Regions from separate parts of the Rhizobium sp. SYY.PMSO genome, predicted to be linked through region 1. Evidence: predicted binding sites of a transcription regulator. Region 1 holds the regulator's gene; the other holds the start of a gene.
What was found. The regulator LexA, encoded in region 1, represses DNA repair genes until DNA is damaged. The targets are predictions, from matches to a motif close to TGTTCNNNNTGTGTTCNG.
Positions count from the first base shown of each region.

Region 1 (5,333 bases):
GGCGACCGAAAAGCCCAGCATTCGCAGGTCGCCGCAGCGAGTCACGATCTTCGTGCGTAAACAGGCGGATGCTTTCGATCTCGGCGATCGCATCCAGGGCAGGGCGCGTCTGACGCCTCCTGCCGGGCCGGCCTTGCCCGGTCTCAACGACTTCGCATTCAGTTCCTATTTCAACGGTATCGGAGCGAACGGCTTCGCTTACGGCACGCCGAAACTGTTGTCTCCGGCTGATGACAATGCGGCGGGTTCGTTGCTCGACATGGCCGATATCAGACTTGCCGCCCTTCGCAACAGCATAGGCGACAGGATAAGGCAAACCTTGCCCGGTGACACCGGCGCTTTTGCTGCGGCACTTGTCACCGATGAGAGACGAGCGATCTCCAAGGACACGACCGAGGCGCTGAGAATTGCCGGCCTCACCCACATCATCGCAATTTCGGGTTTGAACATGGCGCTCTCGGCCGGCATCTTCTATGTCGGCCTGCGCTATCTGTTCAGCCTGTTCCCCGGCGTCGTGCAGGCGTGGCCTACCAAGAAATTCGCGGCATTCGGCGCGCTTGTCACGGTGACGGCCTATTACCTCATTTCCGGTTTCGGCGTGTCGGCGGAGCGCGCTTTCATCATGATGGCGATCATGCTGGTTGCCGTCCTTCTCGACCGGCCATCGCTCAGCCTCCGCAACGTGGCGTTATCCGCCATCGTCATTCTCATCCTTTCGCCGTCGCAGGTGCTCGGCCCGAGCTTCCAGATGTCCTATGCCGCAACCCTGGCGCTGGTGTCCGGCTATTCGCTGTGGAAGCGGCGGCGGCATCGGGAAAGCATTCTCTCGCGGTTCCGCGTGCTGAGCCCGCTGCTGTTTGTTTCGCGCTTCTTTGGCGGCGTGCTGTCGACCTCGTTCATCGGCGGCGCGTCGACGGCCATATTCTCGATCGAGCATTTTCACCGCCTGGCGACATACGGTCTCGCCGCCAATCTTGCGGCCATGCCGGTGGTTTCCTTCATCGTCATGCCGTTTGGCATGGCGGCGATGATGCTCATGCCGCTTGGTCTCGACGGCCCTTTCTGGAACGTCACCGGGGAGGGGCTGGAGCTCGTCATCGTGATTGCCAAAACCGTGGCCGGCTGGGGCGGGGACATCACCTTCGGCCGCCAGCCGGGCTGGCTGATGCCGACATTCATTGTCGGCTTCCTGATCATGAGCATGCTGCGGACCAGGCTTCGCCATTTGGGCTTGGTGCTGTCGCTTTCATCCGTCGGCGCGGCGGCATTCGGCTCCGGCGTGCCGAAGCCGGATCTGATGATCTCCGAAGACGGTGTTCTCGTCGCTCTGCGTCAGGACGCCATACTGGCCACCAACCGCGAACGGCCGCAGGCCTTCATCTTCGAACAATGGCAAAAGGCGCTGGTTGCACCTGAATATCAGCCGCCGACCATTCTTCCTGGCGACAGCCGGCTTCCTCATGTCAGCAAGTCGGATCGCCACCGACGGCTAAGCCGTGAAGAGGAGAGCGCCGTTCGCAAGGCAATGGAAGAGGCTCTTGACCGTACCATGCAGGGAAGCTTCGCCTGCCAGAAAGGCGCATGGTGCGTGGCCATGCTCGAAAACGGCGCCATGCTCGTCACCATCGAAAACGCAGCCTATCTGCCTCCGGCTTGCGATACGGCAAATATCGTCGTGACACCCATCCGGCTGCGGCTGGATCATTGCCGCTCCGGCGCCATGCTCATAACCGGCGCCACATTACGGCAAACCGGTTCCATCGAAATGGCGCTTGCCACCGACAAACCTGTTGTTTCCGCAGCGTTCGAAAACCCCCAACGGCCGTGGACGCGGCATCGAACCTACGATTGGCGCACGGATAAATTCGGCACGCCAGCCAGGCCCGTGCCGACGGTTAGTGATAGCGCCGAATGAGACCGACGAGCTTGCCCTGGACCTTGACGCGATCCGGTCCGAAAATGCGGGTTTCATAGGCCGGATTGGCGGCTTCCAGCGCAATGGAGGCGCCCTTGCGGCGAAAGCGCTTCAGGGTTGCTTCCTCGTCGTCGACAAGAGCGACCACGATATCACCCGGATTGGCTGTCGTTGAATTGCGGATGATGACGGTGTCGCCGTCAAAAATTCCGGCATCGATCATCGAATCGCCCCTGACTTCCAGCGCATAATGCTCGCCGGAGCCGAGCATGTCGGCGGGAACGGTAATGTCGTGCGTGTTGTTCTGGATGGCGGAAATCGGAACGCCGGCAGCGATACGCCCCATGACCGGCACCGAGGCCGAACCGTTGTGATCGTCATTCGCAACCTTCGCCGGCGCGGGGGGAGCGACCGGTTGAGGCTTGCCGAGACTGCCTTCGATGATACTGGGCGAAAAGCCGCGTCGCGGCTGCAGGCTTGGATTATAGGCTTCCGGCAGTTTGATGACCTCCAGCGCTCTTGCTCTATTCGGCAGGCGGCGGATGAAACCGCGCTCTTCTAGAGCCGTGATCAGGCGGTGAATGCCGGACTTGGATGCCAGATCCAGCGCGTCCTTCATCTCGTCGAAAGACGGCGGGACGCCGGATTCCTTCATGCGTTCGTGAATGAACAAAAGCAGTTCCTGCTGCTTGCGCGTCAACATCGTCTTGGAACCCCAGAATCAAGAAAAGGTCGTGAAACAAATCCAGAACGGACACTATATGTTCCATATGTGTTCCGCAAGTACTTAAATTTCGGTAAAACCTTGTGCGGCCAATTAAATAATTACCACTGTCGAATGAAGCGGCTGAATACCCAAGAGGGGTACATGTGGGCTAACCTGCCGATAAATATGGAAAATGCTGTCACGGCTGCTTCCGCGGCGTTCCAGTTCCATGGTGACGTTGGATTCGTGAATGCACGCGAAATCGCGGCGGATAGACCGGCTGGAAGAGAGAATCAGCTATCCCGTCGCCGGGATTGCCGTCTTCTTTGCCGCCATATCCCAAGGTTCTTGCTTCCATCTTGAATCAGGCGTTGGATGGGCGCAAATCTGCTCTGGCAGGAACACAGGAAAAGCCATGACCTCGTCACCGCATCCGCTGGATCATCTCGTGCTGCCCACCGTCAATATTGCCTTGGCGCGTGAACGCTTGGGCAAGCTCGGTTTCACGGTGGCCCCCGATGCGCGTCATCCTTTCGGCACCGAGAATGCCTGCGTCTTCCTTGCCGACAAGACCTATCTCGAACCTTTGGGCGTGGCCTCCCAGGAGCAGTGCGAGGCGAGCCTCGCGGAGGGCAACGTCTTCGTCGCGCGCGATCAGGCCTACCGCTTTCGTGTGGGTGAGGATGGCTTCTCGGCCGTCGTCTTCGGGTCGGACGATGCTGTTGCCGATGATGAGCGGTTCAAGGCAGCCGCGATCTCGGCCGGGCGGATGCTGGATTTTTCCCGGCCCATGAGAATGCCGGACGGAACGGAAACTGTCGCCGGCTTTCGCCTTGCCTTCGCGGCCGATCTGCGCGCGCCCGATCTTCTCGCCTTCTGCTGCCAGCGCATCAATCCCTTGCCGGCAGACCGCGGCGTGCTGGAGCGTCATGAAAACGGCGTGACCGGAATTGCGCGGGTGGCGCTTTCCGCGCCGAAGCCGGCGGCCTATCGCAGCTTTCTCGAAGAGGTTATCGGCGGCCCGCGCGTATCGGAACATTCCTTCGGATTGACGGTCAAGGCGGCCAATGCGGATCTTGAAATTTTGACGCCGGAAGGAATGGAAGCGTTTTACGATTTGCCGGTCTCCCCGGAAGATCCGGGGCTTCGTGCGCGCGCAATCCTTTTCAAAACGCGCGATCTTTCCGTGACATCGTCGCATTTCGCTGCTAACGGCGTCACCTACACGCGTAAGAACAATCGTATATTGGCGAGGTTTGCGCCCGGACAGGGCGCATTGTTCGCCTTCGAGGAGATAGCATGAGCACGAATTCCGAAGTGACCGTCGGCGAGGGTGCCTCCAAGGTCCTGTTTTCCAACGCCGCCAAGCTGTCGCTGATTGCCGGTCCCTGCCAGATGGAAAGCCGCGACCATGCTTTCATGGTCGCCGGCGTCCTGAAAGAGCTCTGCGGCAAGCTCGGCATCGGCCTCGTCTACAAGTCCTCCTTCGACAAGGCCAACCGTACGTCCTTGTCCGGCAAGCGCGGCATCGGCCTGGAAAAGGCGCTGGAAGTCTTTGCCGATCTCAAGAAGGAGTATGGCTTTCCGGTATTGACCGACATTCATACGGAAGAGCAGTGCGCCATCGTTTCGAAGACGGTCGATATCCTGCAGATTCCGGCCTTCCTGTCGCGTCAGACGGATCTTCTGGTTGCGGCTGCGAAGACCGGTCGTGTCGTCAACGTCAAGAAGGGGCAGTTCCTCGCTCCCTGGGACATGAAGAACGTGCTGGCCAAGCTCAATGACAGCGGCAATCCGAACATCCTCCTGTGCGAGCGTGGCGCCTCCTTCGGCTACAATACCCTCGTCTCCGACATGCGCTCGCTGCCGATCATGGCGGCGATGGGCGCGCCGGTCATCTTCGATGCGACCCATTCGGTACAGCAGCCGGGCGGGCAGGGTGGCTCCACCGGCGGCGACCGCCGATTCGTCGAGACTCTGGCGCGCGCCGCCGTTGCCGTCGGCGTTGCCGGCGTGTTCGTCGAGACGCACGAGGATCCGGATAACGCGCCCTCGGACGGTCCGAACATGGTCTATCTGAAGGACATGCCGCGCCTTCTGGAAAAGCTGCTGGCCTTCGACGCCATCGCCAAGGCCTGAGAAATAACCGACATTCAACAGGCTGACATGAAATTGCGCTACGCGGCCTTCAGGAGTGTCACAGATTGGGCGCGCGGAACAGCATTGTAATTTCCGCGCCTTCGACTAAGACGATTTAAATCGATTTATAAACCAGCGAGCAGGAAGCTATCATGACCGCAATCACCGACATTATCGCCCGCGAGATTCTCGACAGCCGTGGCAACCCGACTGTCGAAGTCGATGTCTACCTCGAAGACGGCAGCATGGGCCGCGCGGCGGTTCCGTCGGGCGCGTCGACCGGCGCGCATGAAGCCGTCGAGCTTCGCGATGGCGGCAAGCGCTACCACGGCAAGGGCGTGGAAAAGGCCGTCGAAGCGGTCAACTCCGAGATCTTCGATGCGATCGGCGGCATGGACGCTGAAAACCAGATCCAGCTCGACAATATCATGATCGAGCTCGACGGCACGCCGAACAAGTCGCGTCTCGGCGCCAACGCCATCCTCGGCGTTTCGCTTGCCGTCGCCAAGGCCGCTGCCCAGAGCGCAAACCTGCCGCTTTACCGCTACGTCGGCGGTGCGCATGCCCGCCTCC
Region 1 is NZ_CP177349.1:1,227,364-1,232,696, forward strand. It holds gene ACJJVH_RS05970 (ComEC/Rec2 family competence protein) at 1-1,915, shown strand, start outside; gene lexA (transcriptional repressor LexA) at 1,896-2,618, opposite strand; gene ACJJVH_RS05980 (VOC family protein) at 3,037-3,924, shown strand; gene kdsA (3-deoxy-8-phosphooctulonate synthase) at 3,921-4,760, shown strand; gene eno (phosphopyruvate hydratase) at 4,913-5,333, shown strand, end outside.

Region 2 (5,333 bases), 1.0 Mb from region 1:
TCGTGATCGCCAGCCTAGCGATGCTCGTCTACATCTGGGTGCGGTTCGAATGGCCGTTCGCGGTCGGCGCCATCGTCACCCTGGTCCTCGACGTGACCAAGGCGATCGGCTTCTTCGCGATCACCGGCCTCGATTTCAACCTGACGGCAATCGCTGCGATCCTGACGCTTGTGGGATATTCGGTGAACGACAAGGTCGTGGTCTATGACCGCATGCGTGAAAACATGCGGCTCTACAAGTCGATGCCGCTGCGCGACATCATCGACAGGTCGATCAACGAGACCCTGGCGCGAAGCCTCTATACCAACGCCACCGCCTTCCTGGCGCTGGTGCCGATGGCGATCTGGGGCGGCAGTGCCGTCTCCAGCTTCGCGATCCCGATGGTGTTCGGCATCCTCGTCGCCGGCGCCTCGTCGATCTTCATCGCAGCGCCGATCCTGCTTTTCCTCGGCGACTGGCGCCGCCGCCATGCCAAGCCCGCCGCCAACGACGGCAAGCAGGCCGATGGCACATCCGGCAAGGACAAGCAGATCCCCGCAGCCGAATAAGCAGCGGATATAGGAAAACAGGACATGCCCGGCCTCCGGGCATGTCCCTCGAATGAATCATGCCGCTTGAGGCGGTGCGGCAGCTCGCGGCAAAACAACGATCTGAAGCGCGGAACCGAATCCGGCGATCACGAAACGCTCTATCGATTTTTAGCGCAGCACCGAACGGCAAACGCCATGCGCTTTTCCTGGAAAAGCGTTAGGAAATGACCGGCATATGCAAAGGCAGCCCGGGACGCGGCGCCGTTATTTTCTCCACCACGCCCTTTTCCTGTTCGCTGACGAGCAGGTGCTTGCCATCGACGGTAAAGGCAATGTTGCCCGGCCGCGTGCCGGCCGTGCGGATATGGCCGGTCATCCTGCCTTCGGTATCGATCAGACAGATTTCGCCCAGACCATACATGGCGCAATAAAGCGTGCCGCTGCGATCGAAAGCAAGGCCGGAGGGTCCGCGCAGCATGTTCACGGCGGGCGAGGTCATCGATTGCGCAAACATCTCCTGCCGGCCGCCGACGATCTGCCGGTAGATTTTTCCGGTTAGCGTTTCGCTGTAATAGAGCAGTCCGTCGGGTCCGAAGGCGATGCCGCCGGCAAGAAGCAGGCCGGCAGCCAGCACCCGAATGACCCGGCCCTCCGCCGGATCGATCTGATAGACACAGCCATTATAGGCAGCCTTGAAGAAATCGGGATGGATGTGGCCGCCTTCGAGCAGATTGGCGAGACGGATTCCGGAATCGGTCATGTAAAGCAGGCCGTCCGGACCGAAGGCCAGAGCGTTCGGATGGAGAAACGGGCCATCCGCACCCCCTTCGATCACCTGAAGAACCCGCCCCTGCGGCGAAAGCCTCACGAGGGAATCCTCCGGGCCATCGGCTACCCAGAAACAACCGTCGCCGTCGATCGCGATCCCGGTCGGGGTGCCGCCGATCCGGCACAGTTCTTCCTGGGCGCCGCTTGTATCGAAAAGCTTCAGGCAGCGGCGGCTGGCATCCATTTCGACAAGCGCGAAGCGCCCGTCCGGCAGAGCCACCAGTCCGCTAGGCAGACGCAGGCCGGTGGCAATCGTGTCGTTCATGTTCTGAAACCTTCACTCTACGCACTGCGAAACTCCAAAAACTCAAATTGCCGCGCCATAACGATACATAAGGACGAAGAAAGTTCTTTTCGAGCTATCTTTCGCCAAATCCAGAGAAGATTCTTGCGCCAGGGCTCACATCTGCGTGCATACGCCGCCAATCTTGACAGGCTTTGGCGATTCGGAACATCCATAGAACGCCCATATATTTTCGCTCTTGCGATTCGTCGCGCATAGCGCCTGCGATTCCCGTCCCTTCAGGAGAGTTGATGACCGCCGCCTATCTGGAAAAATTGAACCCGGAGCAGCGGCTGGCGGTGGAGCATGGCACGACCGCGGGTAGCGGCCATGTCGCCGGGCCGCTGCTCGTCATCGCCGGGGCCGGCTCCGGCAAGACGAATACGCTTGCCCATCGCGTGGCGCATCTGATCGTCAAGGGCGCCGATCCGCGCCGCATCCTGCTGATGACCTTCTCGCGCCGCGCCGCTGCCGAAATGGCGCGCCGTGTGGAACGGATCTGCCGCGAGGTTCTGGGTGCGAACGCCGGCATCACCGCCGATGCGCTGGCCTGGAGCGGAACATTTCACGGCATCGGCGCGCGCCTGCTGCGGGACTATGCAGAACAGATCGGCATCGATCCGGCCTTCACGATCCACGACCGGGAAGACAGCGCCGACCTGATGAACCTTTCGCGTCACGATCTCGGCTTTTCGAAGACGGAGAACCGCTTCCCGACCAAGGCGACATGCCTTGCCATCTATTCCCGCTCCGTCAATGCGGAAGCGCCGCTCGACGGTGTGCTGCGCGACTTCTTTCCCTGGTGCGCCATGTGGGAGCAGCAGCTGCGCAATCTCTTCGCCGCCTATGTCGAGGCGAAGCAGGTGCAGAACGTGCTCGATTACGACGACCTGCTGCTCTACTGGGCGCATATGCTGCAGGAGCCGCTGATCGCCGAGGATATCGGCAGCCGCTTCGATCATGTGCTTGTCGACGAATATCAGGATACCAACAGGCTGCAATCCTCCATCCTGCTTGCCCTGAAGCCGGATGGCCGGGGGTTGACCGTCGTCGGCGACGATGCGCAGTCCATCTACTCCTTCCGTGCCGCCACCGTGCGCAACATCCTCGATTTCCCGAAGGCTTTTACGCCGTCGGCCGATATCGTCACGCTCGACCGCAACTATCGCTCGACACAGCCGATCCTGGCCGCCGCCAACGCCGTGATCGATCTTGCCTCGGAGCGCTTCACCAAGAACCTGCGCACCGAGCGGCAGAGCACCGAGCGCCCACGGCTGGTGACGGTGCGCGATGAGGCCGATCAGGCGCGCTACATCGCCGATCAGATATTGGAAAACCGCGAAGGCGGCACGAGGCTGAAACAGCAGGCCGTGCTGTTCCGCACCTCCAGCCATAGCGGCCCGCTGGAAGTGGAGCTCACCCGGCGCAACATTCCCTTCGTCAAGTTCGGCGGGCTGAAGTTTCTCGACAGCGCCCATGTCAAGGATATGCTGGCGGCGCTGCGCTTTGCCCAGAATCCGCGCGACCGCGTGGCGGGATTCCGCCTGATGCAGCTCCTGCCCGGCGTCGGCCCCTCCACGGCCCAGCGCGTGCTCGACCAGATCGGCGAAGAGGCAAGCCCTATCACGGCGCTCACCGAGCTTCCTCCGCCGCCGCGCACGGGGGACGACTGGACGGCTTTCGTCGAGACGATGCGGGAGGTCAAAAGCGGCAAGGCCGGCTGGCCGGCGGAAATCGGCCTGGTTCGCCAATGGTACGAGCCGCATCTGGAACGCGCGCACGAGGACGCCGCAACACGTCAGGCCGATCTCGTCCAGCTCGAGCAGATCGCCGCCGGTTATAGTTCGCGCGAGCGTTTCCTCACCGAACTGACGCTCGACCCGCCCGACGCGACAAGCGATCAGGCCGGCACGCCGCTGCTGGACGAGGACTACCTGATCCTCTCGACCATCCATTCCGCCAAGGGGCAGGAATGGACGAAAGTCTTCATCCTCAACGCCGTCGACGGCTGCATTCCCGCCGACCTTGCCGTCGGATCGTCGGCGGAGATCGAGGAGGAGCGACGGCTGCTCTATGTCGCCATGACGCGGGCGAAGGACGGTCTCGATCTCGTCACCCCGCAACGCTTCTTCGTGCATGGCCAGCATGCACAGGGCGACAGACACGTCTTCGCCTCGCGCACCCGCTTCATCCCCGCGACGTTGCTGCAATTCTTCGAAGTCTGCGGCTGGCCGCAGGCCCGGGCCGAAAGCCCCGCCGCCATCCGGGCGCGGCAGGTAAGGGTCGATGTCGGCGCGCGCATGCGCGGCATGTGGCGGTGAGTTGGAGCGATCGAGATCGGCGGATCGGGCATGCTCGCCGACGCCGGCTCTTTGTGCCTGGCCCCTCACCCCGCTCGCGGCGGTGCAATCGCATATGGGCTTACATCGTAGCTACCCCTTCTCCCCAACGGGGAGAAGGTGCCGTCAGGCGGATGAGGGGGTGCCCGCCAAGAGCTCAAGGATCCATGAATTCAAATCGGTCAGCCCCCTCATCCGACCCTTCGGGCCACCTTCTCCCCGAGGGGAGAAGGAACATCCGGCACCGATTTGCCCATATGCGATTGCACCGCCGCGAGCGGGGTGAGAGGGCAGCTTTCCACCCTGTCCGCTATCACCAGCCAACCTCACTTCGCCTCACGAAACATCTCGATGATCGCCGAGAAATCGCGGCCGCCATTGCCGAGCTTTTCGAATAGCGCATAAAGCTGCGCCGCCTCGGCGCCCAGGGGGGTGGATGCGCCGCTGGAGAGAGCGGCCTCCTGCGACAGACGCAGGTCCTTCAGCATCAAGGCGGCCGAGAAGCCCGGCTTGTAGTCGTTGTTGGCGGGCGAGGTCGGCACCGGGCCGGGCACGGGGCAATAGGTATTGATCGACCAGCACTGGCCGGACGAGGTGGAGGCGACGTCGAACAGGGCCTGATGCGAGAGGCCGAGCTTTTCGGCGAGCACGAAGGCCTCGCAGGCACCGATCATGGAGATGCCGAGGATCATGTTGTTGCAGATCTTCGCCGCCTGACCGGCGCCGGCATCGCCGCAATGGACGATCTTCTTGCCCATCACTTCCAGCAGGGGTTTAGCCGCCGCAAAGCTCTCCGTCGAGCCGCCGGCCATGAAGGTCAGCGTTCCCGCCGCAGCGCCGCCGGTGCCGCCGGAAACAGGCGCATCGAGCGAGAGGCAGCCGGCATCGCCCGCCATCGCATGCGCCTTGCGGGCGCTGTCGACATCGACGGTGGAGCAGTCGATCAGCAAGGTTCCCCTGGACACGGAGCGCAGCACGTCGGTCCAGACGGTCAGGACATGCTGGCCCTTCGGCAGCATGGTCACCACCACTTCCGCGTCGGCCAGGGCCTCGGTCAAGACGCTCGCGGGCTTGACGCCCGACGCTTCGGCGGCTTGCAGCACGTCATGCGAGAGGTCGTAACCGATGACGGCATGGCCGGCCTTGACGAGATTGGCGGCCATCGGCCCTCCCATATTGCCGAGGCCGATGAATGCGATCCGTGTCATGATGTTTTCCTCCCATGATCGGTTGAAGCCATGCGACAGGGCGGTTCAGAGATTCGTGACGATCTGAACCGGCCTACGTCGTAAAAAGCGGCGGCTGCGCCGCTACGAAGAAGCGGTCGATATCGCCCGGCCTCACCTGCGAAAG
Region 2 is NZ_CP177349.1:177,584-182,916, reverse strand. It holds gene secD (protein translocase subunit SecD) at 1-548, shown strand, start outside; gene ACJJVH_RS00880 (SMP-30/gluconolactonase/LRE family protein) at 748-1,623, opposite strand; gene ACJJVH_RS00875 (ATP-dependent helicase) at 1,893-3,962, shown strand; gene mmsB (3-hydroxyisobutyrate dehydrogenase) at 4,307-5,188, opposite strand; gene ACJJVH_RS00865 (enoyl-CoA hydratase/isomerase family protein) at 5,262-5,333, opposite strand, start outside.
Region 2: the regulator LexA is predicted to act here: its motif matches at 1,806-1,823, upstream of ACJJVH_RS00875 (ATP-dependent helicase).